DNA from 2 places in the Fusobacterium perfoetens ATCC 29250 genome. Region 1 is predicted to be linked to the other one. Evidence: riboswitches for the same ligand, from Rfam matches in the RefSeq annotation. Region 1 holds a riboswitch; the other holds the start of a gene.
What was found. A riboswitch is a leader RNA that binds a small molecule or an ion and turns the genes downstream of it on or off. The one in region 1 is predicted to bind thiamine pyrophosphate.
Positions count from the first base shown of each region.

Region 2: it holds a riboswitch for thiamine pyrophosphate, as region 1 does, so the genes downstream of both, T364_RS0110140 (ABC transporter ATP-binding protein) here and thiS (sulfur carrier protein ThiS) in region 1, are expected to answer to the same signal.

Region 1 is NZ_JHXW01000004.1:59,324-67,722, forward strand. It holds gene T364_RS0101620 (lipid-A-disaccharide synthase N-terminal domain-containing protein) at 1-227, opposite strand, end outside; gene T364_RS0101625 (glycosyltransferase family 2 protein) at 220-942, opposite strand; gene T364_RS0101630 (response regulator transcription factor) at 1,065-1,739, shown strand; gene T364_RS0101635 (sensor histidine kinase) at 1,753-3,114, shown strand; gene thiE (thiamine phosphate synthase) at 3,207-3,839, opposite strand; gene thiF (sulfur carrier protein ThiS adenylyltransferase ThiF) at 3,829-4,371, opposite strand; gene thiH (2-iminoacetate synthase ThiH) at 4,368-5,474, opposite strand; gene T364_RS0101655 (thiazole synthase) at 5,474-6,250, opposite strand; gene thiS (sulfur carrier protein ThiS) at 6,298-6,510, opposite strand; TPP riboswitch at 6,631-6,732, opposite strand; gene T364_RS0101665 (OmpP1/FadL family transporter) at 6,790-8,136, opposite strand; gene T364_RS10930 (TetR/AcrR family transcriptional regulator) at 8,165-8,399, opposite strand, start outside.
Region 2 is NZ_KK211417.1:99,197-107,595, forward strand. It holds gene thiD (bifunctional hydroxymethylpyrimidine kinase/phosphomethylpyrimidine kinase) at 1-280, opposite strand, end outside; gene T364_RS0110115 ((deoxy)nucleoside triphosphate pyrophosphohydrolase) at 332-718, opposite strand; gene nagE (N-acetylglucosamine-specific PTS transporter subunit IIBC) at 851-2,320, opposite strand; gene T364_RS0110125 (GntR family transcriptional regulator) at 2,561-3,214, shown strand; gene T364_RS0110130 (ABC transporter substrate-binding protein) at 3,460-4,431, opposite strand; gene T364_RS0110135 (ABC transporter permease) at 4,443-5,183, opposite strand; gene T364_RS0110140 (ABC transporter ATP-binding protein) at 5,184-5,918, opposite strand; TPP riboswitch at 5,996-6,087, opposite strand; gene T364_RS0110145 (YoaK family protein) at 6,219-6,884, shown strand; gene T364_RS0110150 (aminopeptidase) at 6,918-8,150, shown strand; gene lepA (translation elongation factor 4) at 8,237-8,399, shown strand, end outside.

The sequences.
Region 1 (8,399 bases):
CTATAAATCAATACATTTGGAGCTTGTCCTAATATAAATACAGGGTCTTTTTTATAAATAGCATAAATCAATAAAAGTGTGCTTCCTCCTAAACTAAAAACCCAAAATGAAAATGGAATTACACTTTTCTTTGCCTTTTCACTTGCAATCCATTGAATTATAAACCTCATTGAAAAAAGTCCTTGTCCGATTAGTCCTAATAAAAACCATATATTCCACTTAAACATTTTTATCTTCTCCCATTTCAACTTGATATCTCAATCTTCTTTTTTTCATCCATCTAACAGCAAAAGCATCTTTTAAACCTTTAAAAAGTCTATTAAAAACTCCATATTTAGAATATCCAAATTCTCTGTCATAATGTTTTACAGGAATTTCAACTACTTTAAATCCATTTATTTTTGCCAAAGTTGGAAGAAATCTATGCATTCCCTCATAAAGATAAAAGCTTTTAACAACTTCTTTTTTAAAAAGTTTTAATGGACACCCTGTATCTTTAATATCATCTCCTGTAATATAATTTCTAACTGAATTTCCTACAACAGAAGATATTTTTCTTTTTAATCCATCTTCTCTTGTCTCTCTTTTTCCATTTACCATATCATATTCTTTTATATATGGTAAAAGTGTATATACATCTTCTGGGTCTGTCTGTAAATCTGAATCCATCATTAAAACTAAATCTCCACTAGCTTTTTTAAAAGCAAAATCTAAAGCTGCTGTTTGTCCATTATTTTTTGTAAAATGAAATACTTTTACATGTCCATTTTTTTTCGCTTCTTCATTTAAAATCTCTTTACTTCCATCTGTACTTCCATCATTTACTAAAATTATTTCATAAGAATCAAAACCTTTTTTCAAAGAGTTTTCCACTTTCTCTATAAATCTTGAAATATTATCTTTTTCATTATAAACAGGTGCTACAACTGAAATTCTTTCCATACCTTTATCTCCTTTTTTATTTTTTTGAATTATATAATAGTATTATTAAGATTTGGTAAAGAAAATTTAATTAACCAAAAAAATTTTTTTAAAGTCTAATTCAAAAAAAGAAAGGATTTAATATGAAAAAAATTTTAATAATAGAAGATGATAAAAAAATAAGAAGATTATTAGAACTAGAATTAGAACATGAAGGTTATTTAGTAGAAAGTTATGAAGAGGGAGAAAAAGCTATAGAAAAATTTAAAAATAGTTTTTTTGATGTTATTTTACTTGATTTAATGCTTCCTAATCTATCTGGAGAAGAAATTTGTAAAATTATTAGAAAAATATCTGAAATTCCTATAATTGTTATAACTGCAAAAGATAGTATAATTAGTAAGGTTGAATTATTAGATATGGGTGCTGATGATTATATCACAAAACCTTTTAATATAGAAGAACTTTGTGCTAGAATAAGAGTTGTTTTAAGAAATAAAAAGAATTATAATACAAAAGATATTTTACGATATGGAAATTTAAGTCTTAATACTTCTTTAAAAGTTTTGAAAAGAAATGATGAAGAAATCTCTTTAACAAAAACAGAATATAAATTATTAGAAATTTTCTTTTTAAATAAAGAAATAGGATTAAGTAGAGAAAAAATTATAGAAGAAGTATGGGGATTTGATTTTGATGGTGATAATAAAATAGTTGATGTCTTTATTAACTCCTTAAGAAAAAAAATAGATTTAGAAAACGAAAAATATATTTCCTCTATGCGAGGATTTGGATATATTTTTAAGTTAAAAAATTAGTTGGAGAAAATATATGAAAAGATTAGCTCATGAACTTCATAAAAATTATAAACTTTTAATAGTCATTTTTATACTTCCATATATAACATTTTTACTTTTTTTTGCTTCATATATAAAAAAAGTTTCTTTTGATGATATATATTCTGTAGATAGTTTTTTAAGTTATGAATTAACAGAGTTTAAAGAAGAAATAGTTTCTAAAGAAAAAACTGTAGACCAATTTTTTTATGAAGCTTTGGAAGAATGTCCAGATGTTCCTGGAGTAACTGTTTTTTTTAAATTTAATAATAAAATTTATTCAGATGATAAAGTTTTAGAAAATTTTTATAAATTTGAAAAGAAAAAATTCTCTAATGAAATTCAAAAAATAGATTTTTATAAATATCATTTTTTAAAAAAGATTGTTAGTGCTGAAGATTTTGGAAATATTGAAGTTCTAATAGTAAAAAATTTAATTGATGATAGACTTTTACTTTTTAATGTTATCATAGTTTCTACTATTTTAATAACTATTGCTTTTTTAATAAGTATATTTGTATCTAAAAAGTTTTATAATGAAGTGGTTACCTCTATAAATAATTTACAAAAAATCACTAATAATATAAATCTTAATAATATTAATCCCCAAATAAAATCAAAAAATTACTTTATTGAAATAGAAAAAGTTATGTTATCTTATGAAAATATGTTAGAAAGATTATATACTCAAACAAATGCCCAAATAGAGTTTGTCAATAATGCTTCTCATGAATTAAAAACTCCTCTTTTTATAATTAAAGGTTACTTAAATTTAATTGAAAGATGGGGAATTGAAAAGAAAGATATTTCTTTAGAAGCACTTGTTTCTATAAAAGAAGAAGTTGAAAATATGGATACTCTTATCAAAAAATTATTATTTCTTGCAAAAGATGATAATGAAAATTTAGAATATATTGAATTGGATATTTCAGAAGTTATTTCAAATATTATTTCAGAATTAAAAGTTGTTTATCCTAAACAAAAAATATCTTTTAATGGTAGTGAAAATTACATAAACTCTGATTATTTTTTAATAAAACAACTATTTTTCAATATTATTGAAAATGCAATAAAATATGGAAATAATAATGAAATAAATGTGTCTATTGTCAATAATAAAAATATTTCAATTATAATTGAAGATAATGGTATTGGAATATCAAAAGAAAATCTAAATCATATCTATGATAGATTTTTTAGAGTTGATAAAAGTAGAAATAGAGAAATAAAAAGTCATGGTTTAGGTTTATCAATAGTTAAAAAAATTACTAGAATATTAAAAATTGATTTGAATATTGAAAGTGAAATAAATAAAGGCACAAAGGTTACAGTAACAATTCCTACTACAAAAATATAAATTTTTTATATCTTTTATAATAAAAAGAGGCTATTGTATTTTATATTTACAATAACCTCTTTTTTTATTTAAAGAGTCTTTTAGGAATAAATTTATTTTTTTAATTTGCTTATTAAAGATTTTACTTTTTCTGAAATATTTTCAGCTCCCACAATATCACTTACTAAGCAAATTCTTTTTGCCCCTCTCTCAATTATTTTATCAATGTTATAATCTTTTATTCCTCCAATGGCAACAAAAGGAATATCTAAATTATTTACAACATATTCTAAATATTCTAATCCTACAGGAGCAGTATCTTTTGTTGTTGTAGGAAATATTGGCCCAACTCCAATATAATCTACATCATTATTTTCATAAGCTTTTTTTCCTTGTTCTGGAGAATGAGTTGATAGACCAATTATTTTATTTTCTCCTATAAGTTTCCTTACTTCACTAGGAGGAATATCATCTTGTCCCACATGAACCCCATCTGCATCAACTAAAATTGCTATATCAATATTATCATTTACAATAAAAGTAACTCCATTTTTTTTACAAATTTCCCTTATCTCTCTAGCTTCTTTTAATTTTTCGCCCAAACTTTTATTCTTTTCTCTATATTGAATTATTTTTATTCCACCACGAATCATCTCTTCTACACATTGTATATTAGTCTTTCCATTAGTAAAATTTTCACCTGTAATTCCATAGATTCCTTCAGGAATAATTATTCTATTTCTCAAAATATCCTCCTATCTCTAAAACTTTTTCACTCATTAAAGCTGCAACTATTCCAACTTTATGAGAATAAGTCTTATAATCATCAGTATCTTTTTTGAAATCTCCTACTACAATTAAATTTTTTCCAATATTTTTTATTTCAATTGATTTTGTATCATAATCTCCTATTCCAGAAGCTGAAATAATCTTTTTTCCAAGTGGTAAAAGTTCTTCCACTAAAATACTTTTATATTCTTTTTTATCAAAAGCTTCTACTACAATATCACAATCTTTAAAAAATTCAGAAATATTATTTCTATCAAATTTAATTATTTCAAAATCAATTTTTATTTCAGGATTTATAAGGGTTAAATTCTCTTTTAAAGTTTCACTTTTATATTTTCCAATTTGATTTTTGAAATAAAATTGTCTATTCAAGTTTGATTCTTCAATCTTATCAAAATCTCCAAACTTTAAATATTTTACCCCTGTTCTCACCAAATGATAAGCTACATTACTTCCGATTCCACCACAACCAGCTATACCTATTATCATTTGATTTGCTCCCAATCTTTAAATATTGGTTGGTATCCATTATCTCTAATTGCTTGTATTGTTTCTTCAGCACTTCTATTATCACTTATTTCAAATTGACAAGTAGATGGGTCATTCTCTGTATATCCTCCAACATCTGTTTTAGAACCAACAGACATTTTTGTAATTCCCATATGCATTAAATGGTCTCTAAATGAAGCTACCTCTCTTGTAGAAATATTTATATCCGCTTTTATTTGGAAAATTCTAAAAGCTGTCATAAATTGTACAAAAGTTATATCATCTAGTGGATGGTCTGGTTGGAATCCCCCTTCTGCTGGATTTATTCTTGGTAAAGAGATTGAGAAAGAAGAATTCAAATAATTATCAGTTAAATATTTTAAATGCATTCCAGCCATAAAAGCTTCTTTTCTTATTTCACTCAAACCAAATAAAGGTCCAATTCCAATAGTTCTTATTCCAGCTTTTGCCCCTCTCTCTGGAGTATCTAAACGGAAATGATAATCTTTTTTCTTACCAGATAAATGAACTTCATCATATCTCTCTTCATTATATGTTTCTTGATATACAGTTAATCCATCTAATCCAATATCTACTAATTCTTTATATTCCCATTCTTCTAATGGCATAACTTCTATTGAAACAGAATTAAAATATTTTTTTAATACTTTTACAGCATCTTTTAAATAATCTAAAGTCACAAGTCCATGAGCTTCTCCTGTAAGCATTAAAATATGTTCTACTCCTGTTTTTGCTATCTCTTTGGCCTCTTCTTCTATTTGTTCAAGATTTTGATGTTTTCTTACAATATGATTTTTCTTTGAGAAACCACAGTAAGTACAATTATTTGTACAGAAATTTGAAATATATATTGGCATATAAAGAGATATAATATTTCCAAAATGTTGAGTTTTTATCTCATTAGCTCTTCTAGCCATTTCCTCTAAATGATTTTTAGCTATTGGAGAAAGTAAATTTAAAAAATCATATTCAGTTAAATGTTCTTTATAAATACTATCTACCACATCTTCATCAGTAACTTTTGAAAAATATCCTTCAAAGTCAAAATCTTTCCATTCTTTCACAACAGAATAAAATCCCATTATTTTTCACCTCTGAATAAGAAATCTGTAAGAGGAGATGAAGCATTAGCATATTTTGAAGTTTTAGCTAATTTTGAAAGATAAGCCATTCTCCCAGCTTTTACTCCCAAAGCAAAAGCCTCTCCCATTTTTACAGGGTCTTCAGCTGTTGAAATGGCTGTGTTAACTAATACAGCGTCAACTCCCATTTCCATAGCTTCAGCTGCTTGTGATGGAGTTCCAATTCCAGCATCTACAATTACAGGAACTTTTTTATTTTCATTTATCATTTCTATTAAAGCTTTTGTTTGTAATCCTTTATTTGAACCAATTGGTGAACCTAAAGGCATTACAGCAGCTGCCCCAGCCTCTTCTAATTTTTTGGCTGTAATTAAATCAGGAACTATATAAGGTAAAACTATAAATCCTTCATCAGCTAATACTTTTGTAGCTTTTATTGTTTCTTCATTATCAGGCATTAAATATTTCATATCATTAATTATTTCAATTTTTATAAAATCTCCACAACCAGCTTCTCTAGCTATTCTAGCTATTTTTATGGCCTCTTCAGCATTTCTAGCCCCTGAAGTATTAGGTAATAATGTTACATCTTTAGGAATATAATTTAAAACATTTTCCTTTGGATTTGAAAAATTTACTCTTCTTAATGCCATTGTTATAATGTTTGAACCACTTGCTTTTAACATTGGAGCTATCAAATTTTTATCAGAAAATTTTCCTGTTCCTGTTAATAATCTACTTTCAAATTCATGTCCTTTTAATACTAACTTATCCATTTTTCCTCCAACTTATTTTTTATTTTTATTTATATACATATTTTTTCTTATCCACCAGAAACAAAAACTAGAACTTCTACAACATCATTTTCTTTTATAGTTACATCTTGCCAATTATCTTTTTTAATAAGATTATCATTTACTAAAACCACTGCTCCAGAAAGAGTTATATTTTTTTCTATTGAAATTTTTTCAATAAATTCTTTTAAAATAATTTCTTTTTCTATTTCCTCTTCAACACCGTTTAAAATTATTTTCATAAATTTTCCTCCTTTCTCAAAAATTTTTCTATAAAAAAATCCCTAGTAGAAATCTACTAGGGATAAATCTTCTTATAAAATTTTCCTCTTAAATAACTTAATAGTACAAAGCCTCTTTATGAGGAAATAATTTTACTTCCTTTCGCCAGCATTATCTGGTTCAAGTAATAAGAGTCGAGGTCGAACCTCCTCTCAGCCTTTTTGGCTCCCCTAGTAAGCTATCTATTTAATTTTTTCAAAAGTATTGTATAACTTTATGTTTTATTTGTCAAGTTTTTATTATAATTTAAATTCAGCAGCTAATCCAATAGCATGAACTTGTTTCTCAAATCTTGTTCCATGTTCTTTTGAAGTTCCATCAATATAATCTACATATGAATAAGCGATTGTATATGTTCTAGTTTCATTTGGAGTATATTTAAGTCCTATACTATACATATGAGCATCTAAAGCATAGTCAGTATCTTTGTATGTATCTTCATTAGCTCCTGTATTTGTATATTGGTATCCAGCCATTAAAGTATATTGTTCATTTAGTTTATAATCAAATCCAACTGATGCTTCATATCCATTTGTATAATGAGCATAAGCATTACTATCATTAGCATCTTCTATAAAATAATAGTTTCCACTTGTAAGTAATGTAAGTCTATCATTAACATCATAAGAAATTCCTAATGACATCATTGCTGGTAAATTTCTATATCCATCTACTAACCATTCACTTACTATAGGATTTTTGGCTAAACTTCCATATATATCCTCTTCCTTTATTGGAGAATTTACTTTTAATCCATTCATTCCATTCTTAGCTTCAAAATCTAATTTAATTTCACTTTCATATTTAAAACCAATATTTAATTTTTCTATTGGTTTATAGTTAAATCCTACTAACCAACCAATTCCATAAGCTTCTCTTTCAGAATCTATAGTAACATCTACATTTTGTTGAGGAATATTTCCTTGCCCATCTAGGTCTAATCCAAAATGTCCTGTTCCTTCTAAAGCTCTTGTAGCATAAATAAATCTAACTCCTCCAGCTACAGAAAATTTTTCATTAAGTTTTTGAGCCATTCCTAAGTTTAAATTATAATAAAAAGATGAACCTTTTACTTTACTTCCTCCTAAATATTCAACTGTTGCTTCTGGAGATTCTCCAAGTTTAATTTGTTCTTGTCTAAATATTCCTTGTATTCCTTCTCCAATAACTTCAAAAGCTGATATTCCATTGTTATATTTTAAACTTCCTCCACCAGCAGCTATACCACCGTGTAAGAAATAACTTCTATCTCCATCTTTTTTTACTATTTGAATACTTGGAACCATTACTGATGGATAATCACTATCATGTTTTCCTTTTACATTATCTGTAAATCCAGGTATTCCTTTATAATCTGTATTCATAGTATAATTTTTAAATACTGTTTGAGTGTTTACTTTTACATAAAGTCCATCTTCCATGAAAGCTGTACCAGCTGGATTATAGAAAGCTCCTGATGTTCCAATTTTTCCTGTCATTGAAGCATGGGCAAAATATTCAGCATCTTGTTGGGCTAAATAATCAATACTTCCAGCATAAACATTTACTGAAGCTATTAAAGCTGTTAACATAAGTGTTTTTTTCATTTCTCTCTCCTTAATCTATATATAATTTTTAATTTTTTTCCTCATTTATTTTCATAGCTTGTTTTAATATAAGATAACCAACTTCACGTAATTCACTTTCAATCATTTCATAAGTTGGATTATAAAAACCTGAGCAAATTAAACAAGCAAAACCATGAGTATACCACCAACCTTTTCTTATCATCCAGTTAATAGTACTATCTTTTAAAATATTGTATTTGTCACTCTCTTTAAATCCTTTATAAACTAAATTTATCAAATCT
Region 2 (8,399 bases), on a different contig from region 1:
TCTTTAACATTTTTGTAATACTTTCTATTATTTCTATACTAGAAAGCATTCCAATTTTTACAGCGTCCACTCTTATATCTTCAAATATAACTTCTATTTGTTTTTCAATGATTTCTTTAGAAATTTCTTGAACTCCAAAAACTCCATTTGTATTTTGAGCTGTTACAGCTGTAATAACACTCATTCCATAAACACCTAAAGCACTCATTGCTTTTAAATCAGCTTGTATTCCAGCTCCCCCACAAGTATCAGAACCAGCAATTGTTAAAACATGTTTCATATAAACCTCCGTTAATTTTTGTTATTTTTTTATCATTAATTGTAAAAATTGTTATAATAAAAATTTTTCTATAATTTCTATATCAGCTGGTGCCCAAACTAAAGATTTTAAGTTTTCTCTTTTAAGCCATACTAAAGCTGAATGTTCCTTCAAAATTATACTAGATAATAATTTACATTTTATAGCAATTATATTTACAGTTCCTCTTTCATATTTATGATAAGCATTTCCTATAATTTTTATTGGTTCAATATCACAATCTAATTCCTCTTTTATTTCTCTTATAATTCCTTGAAAATAAGTTTCATTATTTTCTAATTTTCCTCCAGGAAATTCCCAATTATTCCCCAAAATTTTATCTTTTGGTCTTAACGTACAAAGAATTTCATTATTTTCATTTTCAATTATAGCTGCTACTACATCAATAATTTTATCCATTTTTCCTCTTTTAAATCAATAAGTATATTTTTATATTTCAAAAAATATTATATCACTTAAAAATATTTGTATCAATAAAAAACTACATACTCAAATAAATGAGTATGTAGTCATTAATCTTTTTTTATAAAATTATACTAATTTTTTTAATTCTGTTGCTACAAATTCTACATGAGGTCCTACTATTACTTGAACTGTTGTAGCACTTGGTTTTAATACTCCTGGTACTAATTTTTTAATTTCTTTATCTTTTACTATTGTTGAATCTTTAACTTCTAATCTCAATCTTGTTGTACAATTATCTATTACAACTATATTTTCAGCTCCACCTAATAATGGTAGTAAAGCTGTTGCTAATTTTACATTAGAAGTTGCTTCTCCTTTAAATTCATTAATTACTGCAGTATCATCATCTTCTTCTCTTCCTGGAGTTCTTAAATTTGCTTTAACTATTACAGCTCTAAATATTACAAAATAAACTACAAAGAATACTAACCCTAATATTATTAACATAAATGGATTATTTGCATTTGGATTACGTAAAGATAAGAAGAAATCTACAAATCCTGCAGAAAATCCAAATCCTGCCATCCAATCAAATGAAGCTGCTATAAATACAGATATTCCTGTTAAAACAGCATGTAATAAATATAATGGTGGTGCAACAAACATAAATGCAAATTCAATTGGTTCTGTTACTCCTGTAAAGAAACTTGCAAATCCTGCTGCTAACATGATAGATTTTATTTTTTCCTTATTTTCAACTTTAGCTGTTGTTATAAATGCTAAACATGCTCCTAATAATCCAAACATCATAATTGGGAAAAATCCTGCTTGATACATTCCAACATGATAACTTCCTTGAATAGCTTCTGGTAATCCAGCATATGCTGCAGCAGGATCTCCCCAGAATCTTCCAATATCATTAATTCCAGCAACGTTAAACCAAAATACTGAGTTTAATGCATGGTGTAATCCAACAGGTATTAATAATCTATTAAAGAATCCATAAATTCCAGCTCCTAAAGGTCCTAATTTTGCAATAGCAATACCAAAAGAAACTAGTGCTGAATAAATTACTGGCCAAATATATAATAATATAAATGAAACAATTAACATAACAACTGATGTTATAATTGGCACAAATCTTTTTCCACTAAAAAAGGCTAAGAATTTAGGAAGTTCTAAATTATGGAATTTATTATATAATTCTCCTGCAATAACTCCACATAAAATTCCTACAAATTGGTTATTGATTTTTCCAAAAGCAGGTGATACTTGGTCTGCTGGTACTCCTGTCATTTGAGAAACTGCACCAATAGATAATAAAGTAGTAACAACTTCAAAAGCAACTAAACCAGCAAGGGCTGCTGCACCATTTTTATCTTTTGAAAGTCCAAAAGCTACACCAACAGCAAATAATATAGGCATATTATCAATAATAGCTGCTCCTGCTTTAATTAAAAAAGCTGCTAATTGGCTATTTCCTCCCCAACCAACAGGGTCAATCCAATAACCAATACCCATAAGAATAGCCGCAGCTGGAAGAACTGCTACTGGAACCATAAGTGCTTTACCAATTTTTTGTAGATAAGCGAACATAAAAAACCACTCTCCTTAATAAAATATACTTCTTTATAAACTACTATTTAATATAATTATATTATATTTTTTCTAAAAAGCAAGTTTTTTTTGAAATTTTTTTACAAACAAAGTGTATTTTTTAAAAAAAATGAATTAAAAAAACACTATTAATTTTTTTAATCTTATTTTTCTTGACAATAAAATATTTATAGTATAAAATGTTCTGTGTATACACAAAACGAAAAGAGGTATTTTATAATGATAATAGAAAGAAATAAATCTATGAGAGAAAAAGTTTATGATGTATTAAAAGAAATGATTATAGATGGTAAAATTCCTCAAGGAGAAAGAATTATAGAAACTGAATATTCTAAAATATTCCAAATAAGTAGAACTCCTATAAGAGAAGCTCTAAGAATGCTAGAGTTAGAAGGACTTGTCGTTTCTAATTCTACAGGGGGAGTTATCGTAAAAAAAACTACTAAAGAAGAACTTATTGAAATATATAAAATAAGAATAGCTTTAGAAGGAATTATTTTAGAAGAAGTTATAAAAAAAGCTACTGAAAAAGAAATAAAACTTATTGAAGAAATTTTAAAAAAAACTGAAAAAAAGTTAAAAGAAAATGATTTAGAAGAAATTTTTTCTCTTTTTTCTCAATTCAATATAGAGTTATATGAAATTGCCAAAGTTCCTAGAGTAATGGGTATGATTAATAATATAAATCTTTATCTTAAAAGATTTAGAAGATTAGCTATAGATGAGAATATTAGAAAAATTGAAGCTTTTAATGACCATGTTAAAATTTTAGATTGTATCAAAAATAGAGATTTAGCTAAAGCATTAAAAATTAATAGAAAACATCTTGAAAGATCAATGGATTTTATGATTCCAAAATTTGAAGAAAAATAGGAAATCTAAAATGTCAAATTAAGAAATAAAATATATAATTTAAATAACTAATTTGAATATTCTTTTTATAAAAAATTGAATTATTATTAATTTTAGATATTTATAAGTTTTTTAATTATTAATAAAAAAGAGCTAACTAGTATTTAAAAAAATATTATCTAGCTCTTTTTTATATTAATTTTTTCTTAATTTTCTTATGTTAGAACTTTAAAATAAAAATATTATAAAATTATAACTCTTCCTATTTATAGCTCTATCATTACATCTTCTGAAGTTATTTCTTTATTTATCATTTTTTCATTATACATCCATTGAATATTCTCTTCCCATACTTTTTTATCTTGAGATAAGAATTTATTTTCTTTTGTTTCCATTAATGGAAGTAATATATTAATACTTTTCATTTCAACAGTTTTTGTTAATGGGAATTGGTCTGCTTCTTGTTTTTGTAATAATAAATCAATAGCTCCCTCTGGATCATTTTTCATCTCTTCAAATCCTCTTGCTATAGCTCTTAAGAATCCTTTATAAAGTTCTGGATTAGCTTTTACCATATCTTCATTAGCTACAAAAACTTCTTCATAATAGTTAGGAAATCCAAAATCAGTTGGATAAAAGTAATTAACCTCTAATCCTTTATCTTGGAAAACAGGAACTTCATGGTTTACAAATCCACCAAAAGTAGCATCAACTTTTTTTGTTATAGTAGCTGTTAATAAGTCAAATCCCACATCTATAAGATTTGTTTTTGATAAATCTCCTCCATCATTTTTTATAACTGTTTGTAATAATCTTTCTGCTACATATCCTTGTGAATATCCAACTGTTTTTCCTTCTAAATCTTTTGGTCTTTTTATATTTTTACTTTCAGGAGCAATAACAACATTTAAAGGTTTTTGTACAATAGCTCCAATAGATTTTACAGGAATATTTTCATTTGCTCTAGCCATTATTAATTGATGTAAATAATACATTCCAACATGAGCTTTTTTTACAGCTGGTAAAGCTATTGGGTCTGATACATTAGCTGGATAGTGAATTACTAAATTAATTCCCTCTTCTTCAAAATATCCTTTTTCATCAGCTATATATAAAAAACTATGAATAGCATTTGGATACCAATCTAATATTACATCAAAATCTTGTAATTTTTTTTCTTTTCCAAAACCAAAACTAAAAACTAATAAAAATAGTAATAAATATTTTATTTTTTTCATTGAAATCTCCTTTATTTTTTTACCCAAATTAATAATTTATCTTCTATAAGTGAAATAAATTTTACAATAAGTACAACTATTATTGATATTAAAATTGCTGGAGCAAAAACTCCTGCCCCATCTAATTGTGTCATCATTCTCTTACTAAAATATCCTAATCCTTCATTAGCTCCTAACCACTCTCCTATAGTTGTTCCTATTATTACAAAGGGAATTGCCATTTTTAATGAAGAGAAAAAATATGGTAGAGTCGAAGGAATTTTTAATTTAATAAAAATATCCAATTTTGAAGCTCCCATACTTTTAAAAAGCTCTAGATGTTCTTCTTTTATTGATTTTAATCCCTGAGAAATATTTATAGTTACAGGGAAAAATGTAATAATTATTGCAACTAAAACTTTTGACCATATGGAATATCCAAACCATAAAATAAATATTGGAGCTATAGTGGTTATTGGAATTGTTTGGCTAGTCACAATTATAGGATATATTGCATTTTCTATACTTTTGTTTATATCCATAAATATTGCTAGTACTATAGCTAATACTAATGATATAGCTAAAGAAATAAATGAAATCTTTAATGTAGCTATCAAATGATGACAAATCAATATTTTTTTTAATTGCCAAAACCTCTCTATAATAAGAGTTGGCCAAGGTAATATAAAAGCTAGATTTACATATCTTGCTAATATTTCCCAAAATAAGAATAATATAATTGATAAAATCAAGGCTGGGGAATTTTTCTTCATCTACTTACCACCTCCTATATCAATTAAAATTTTCTCTTTAACCTCTTTTATAAATTCTAAATCCAATTTTTTTTCTTTAGGAATTATATATTCTTTAAAAGAATCTAAAGGTCTATTTTGACAAACTAAAATCCTATCAGATAAAAAAATAGCTTCATTTATATCATGAGTTATAAATATTATACTCTTATCAAAATCTTTTAGAACTTCTAGTAACCATTTTTGTAAGTTTTCTTTTGTTATAGCATCTAAAGCACTAAAAGGCTCATCTAATAAAAGAATATCAGCATCTGTTAACAAAGTTCTAATAAAAGAAACTCTTTGTTTCATTCCTCCTGACAACTCATAAGGATATTTTTCTTCATATTTCTCTAAATTTAATTTCTTTAGATAATCAATAGCCTTTTTTTTCTCTTCATTAAGATTTTTTTTACTTAGTTCCGATGGAAGAAGTATATTTTCTAAAACATTTCTCCAAGGAAGAAGAAGGTCTTTTTGAGGCATATAAGCAGTTTTTTTTCCTACTATATCTCCTGAATTCATTTTTTTAATTCCACTTATTAATTTAATAATTGTTGATTTTCCACATCCACTACTTCCTATAATAGATAAAAATTCATTTTTCTTTAAAGAAAAAGATAAATCTTTTATTAATAAATCTTTTTTATCATAAAAAAAACTTATATTTTCTACTTTTAAAACTATTTCAGATGTTTTAAAAAACTCTTCTTTCAACTTTCCTCCTAAAAATAAAAAAAATTATTCTCTAGAACCTTACTTAGTCAAAGAAAATAATTATACAAAAAATATAAAATTATTCTTTGCCACTTTCCTCCGCTAGTGTTATCTAGATCAGGTAATTAAGGGTCTAAATTCTCAGCTAAAAGCTCCCCTAGTAGCTTGATTTTCAAGAAATATATTATCATAAAAATTAAATATTTTCAATAATAAAATTTTATAAAAATTAATATTCTTTTATTGAATATTATGATAAAATTTAATTATAATATGAGTTTAAATGGGGAGGAAAATTTTATGCAACGACATGAGGATTTAGTTTTATTTTGGATAGGAACTTTAAGTTTTATTAGTGGTTATGCAAATGTTTATGGTATTATTTTAATTGGATTAACTCTAACCCATTTTACAGGAGATATTTCTAAAGCAGCAATCCATATGATAAATCATGTTCCCATTGATGACCAAATAATAAAAATATTTTTAGGGCTATTATTATTTTTGGTTGGAAATATTTTTTCAGGAGCCATCATTGGAGAAAGAGCTTTTAATATAAGAAAAAGATATGGGCTAATCTTTTTCGGAATTGGATTTGCAATATTTTTTTCATATATTTTTTTTAAAGATAATAATAATTTTGCTTATATGCTTTGTCTCACTACTGGTATTCAAAATGGACTTTTTATGACATATAAAGGTATTCTTATAAGAACTTCTCATTTAACAGGAAGTATCAGTGATTTAGGAGTCTATATAGGATATAAACTAAGAGGAATAAAAGTGGATAACATAAAAATTTTTTACTATATTACAACTATTATAGCATTTTTTTGTGGTGGAATAGTTGCTACATATTTATATAATATTTTTCAAAATGATGCTCTTATTCTTATTCCTCTACTTTATTTTTTAATTGGAGCTTCTTATTTTCAACTTCGTCGTGATTTTCAAGATAATAAATAATTTTTACATTAATATTATACAAGGAGAAATAAAATGATAAAAAAAGAACTTTTAAAAAAATATGTAGATTTATCTTTAGAAATAGGAATTAACATTCAAAAAGGACAAGCTCTTGTTATAATGTCCCCTATAGAAATTTTTGAATTTACAAGACTTTTAGTTGAAAGAGCCTACGAATTAGGAGCTAGTGAAGTTATTGTTCATTGGAATGATGATTTTTGTAAAAAGATGACTTTCATCCATGGAGATAAAAAAATATTTGAGGAAATACCTAATTGGCAAGTGGAGTCTTTAATGCATTATGCTAATAAAGGAGCTGCTTTTTTAAGTATTGCTGCTAATGACCCAGAATTATTATCAGGTGTAAACAGTGAAAAGATAGCTCTTTATCAAAAAACTAGAAGTCAAGCATTAAAACCTTATTATGATAAAATAATGGTAAATGAACTTCAATGGAATATTATATCTGTCCCTACTTTAGCTTGGGCTAAGAAAATATTCCCTGGAAAGTCTGATGAAAAAGCTATAGATTTATTATGGGAAGCTATATTAAAATCTACTAAAGTAACAGAAGAAAATGATGCTACAGAAGTATGGAAAAATCATTTAAAAAATTTAGAAGAAAAAATGAATTATTTAAATAAAAAGCAATTTAAAAAATTTAGAATAACAAACTCTCTTGGAACAGATTTAATTGTTGAGCTTCCTAAAAATCATATTTGGGCTTCTGGAAAAGATATTACAAAATCAGGAGTAGAATTTGTAGCCAATATTCCTACTGAAGAAGTTTTTTCAATGCCTCATAAATATGGTGTAAATGGAGTTGTTTATGCTTCTAAACCTCTTAATTATGGTGGAAATTTAATTGATAATTTTTCTATAACTTTTGAAAATGGAAAAATTGTAAAATTTACTGCTGAAAAAGGATATGAAGCTTTAGAAAATCTTGTAAGTATAGATGAAGGAGCAAAATATTTAGGAGAAATTGCTCTTGTTCCTTATGATTCACCTATTTCTAATTTAGGTATTTTATTCTATAATACTTTATTTGATGAAAATGCTTCTTGTCACTTAGCCATTGGACAAGCTTACTCTAGTTGTATTGAAAATGGAGATAAACTAACACCAGAAGAAATGGAAAAAGTTGGAATGAATGATTCTTTAACTCATGTGGATTTTATGTTTGGAACTAGAGATTTAAATATAGATGCTTTTGATGAAGATGGAAATATAGAAAAAATATTTATTAATGGAAATTGGGCTTAATCTTTTAACTCTCTTGCAATTTTTAGGTGTTTATTTTATAATATAGTGTATTATAAAATTAATTTTAATTATTTTAGGAGGTCTAAGTGCAACAAAAATTTAAAAGAAACTTTTCAATCATTGCTCATATTGACCACGGAAAGTCAACTATTGCTGATAGACTTTTAGAAGCTACTCATACAGTAGCTGAGCGTGATATGAAGTCTCAATTACTTGATTCTATGGATCTTGAAAGAGAAAAAGGAATTA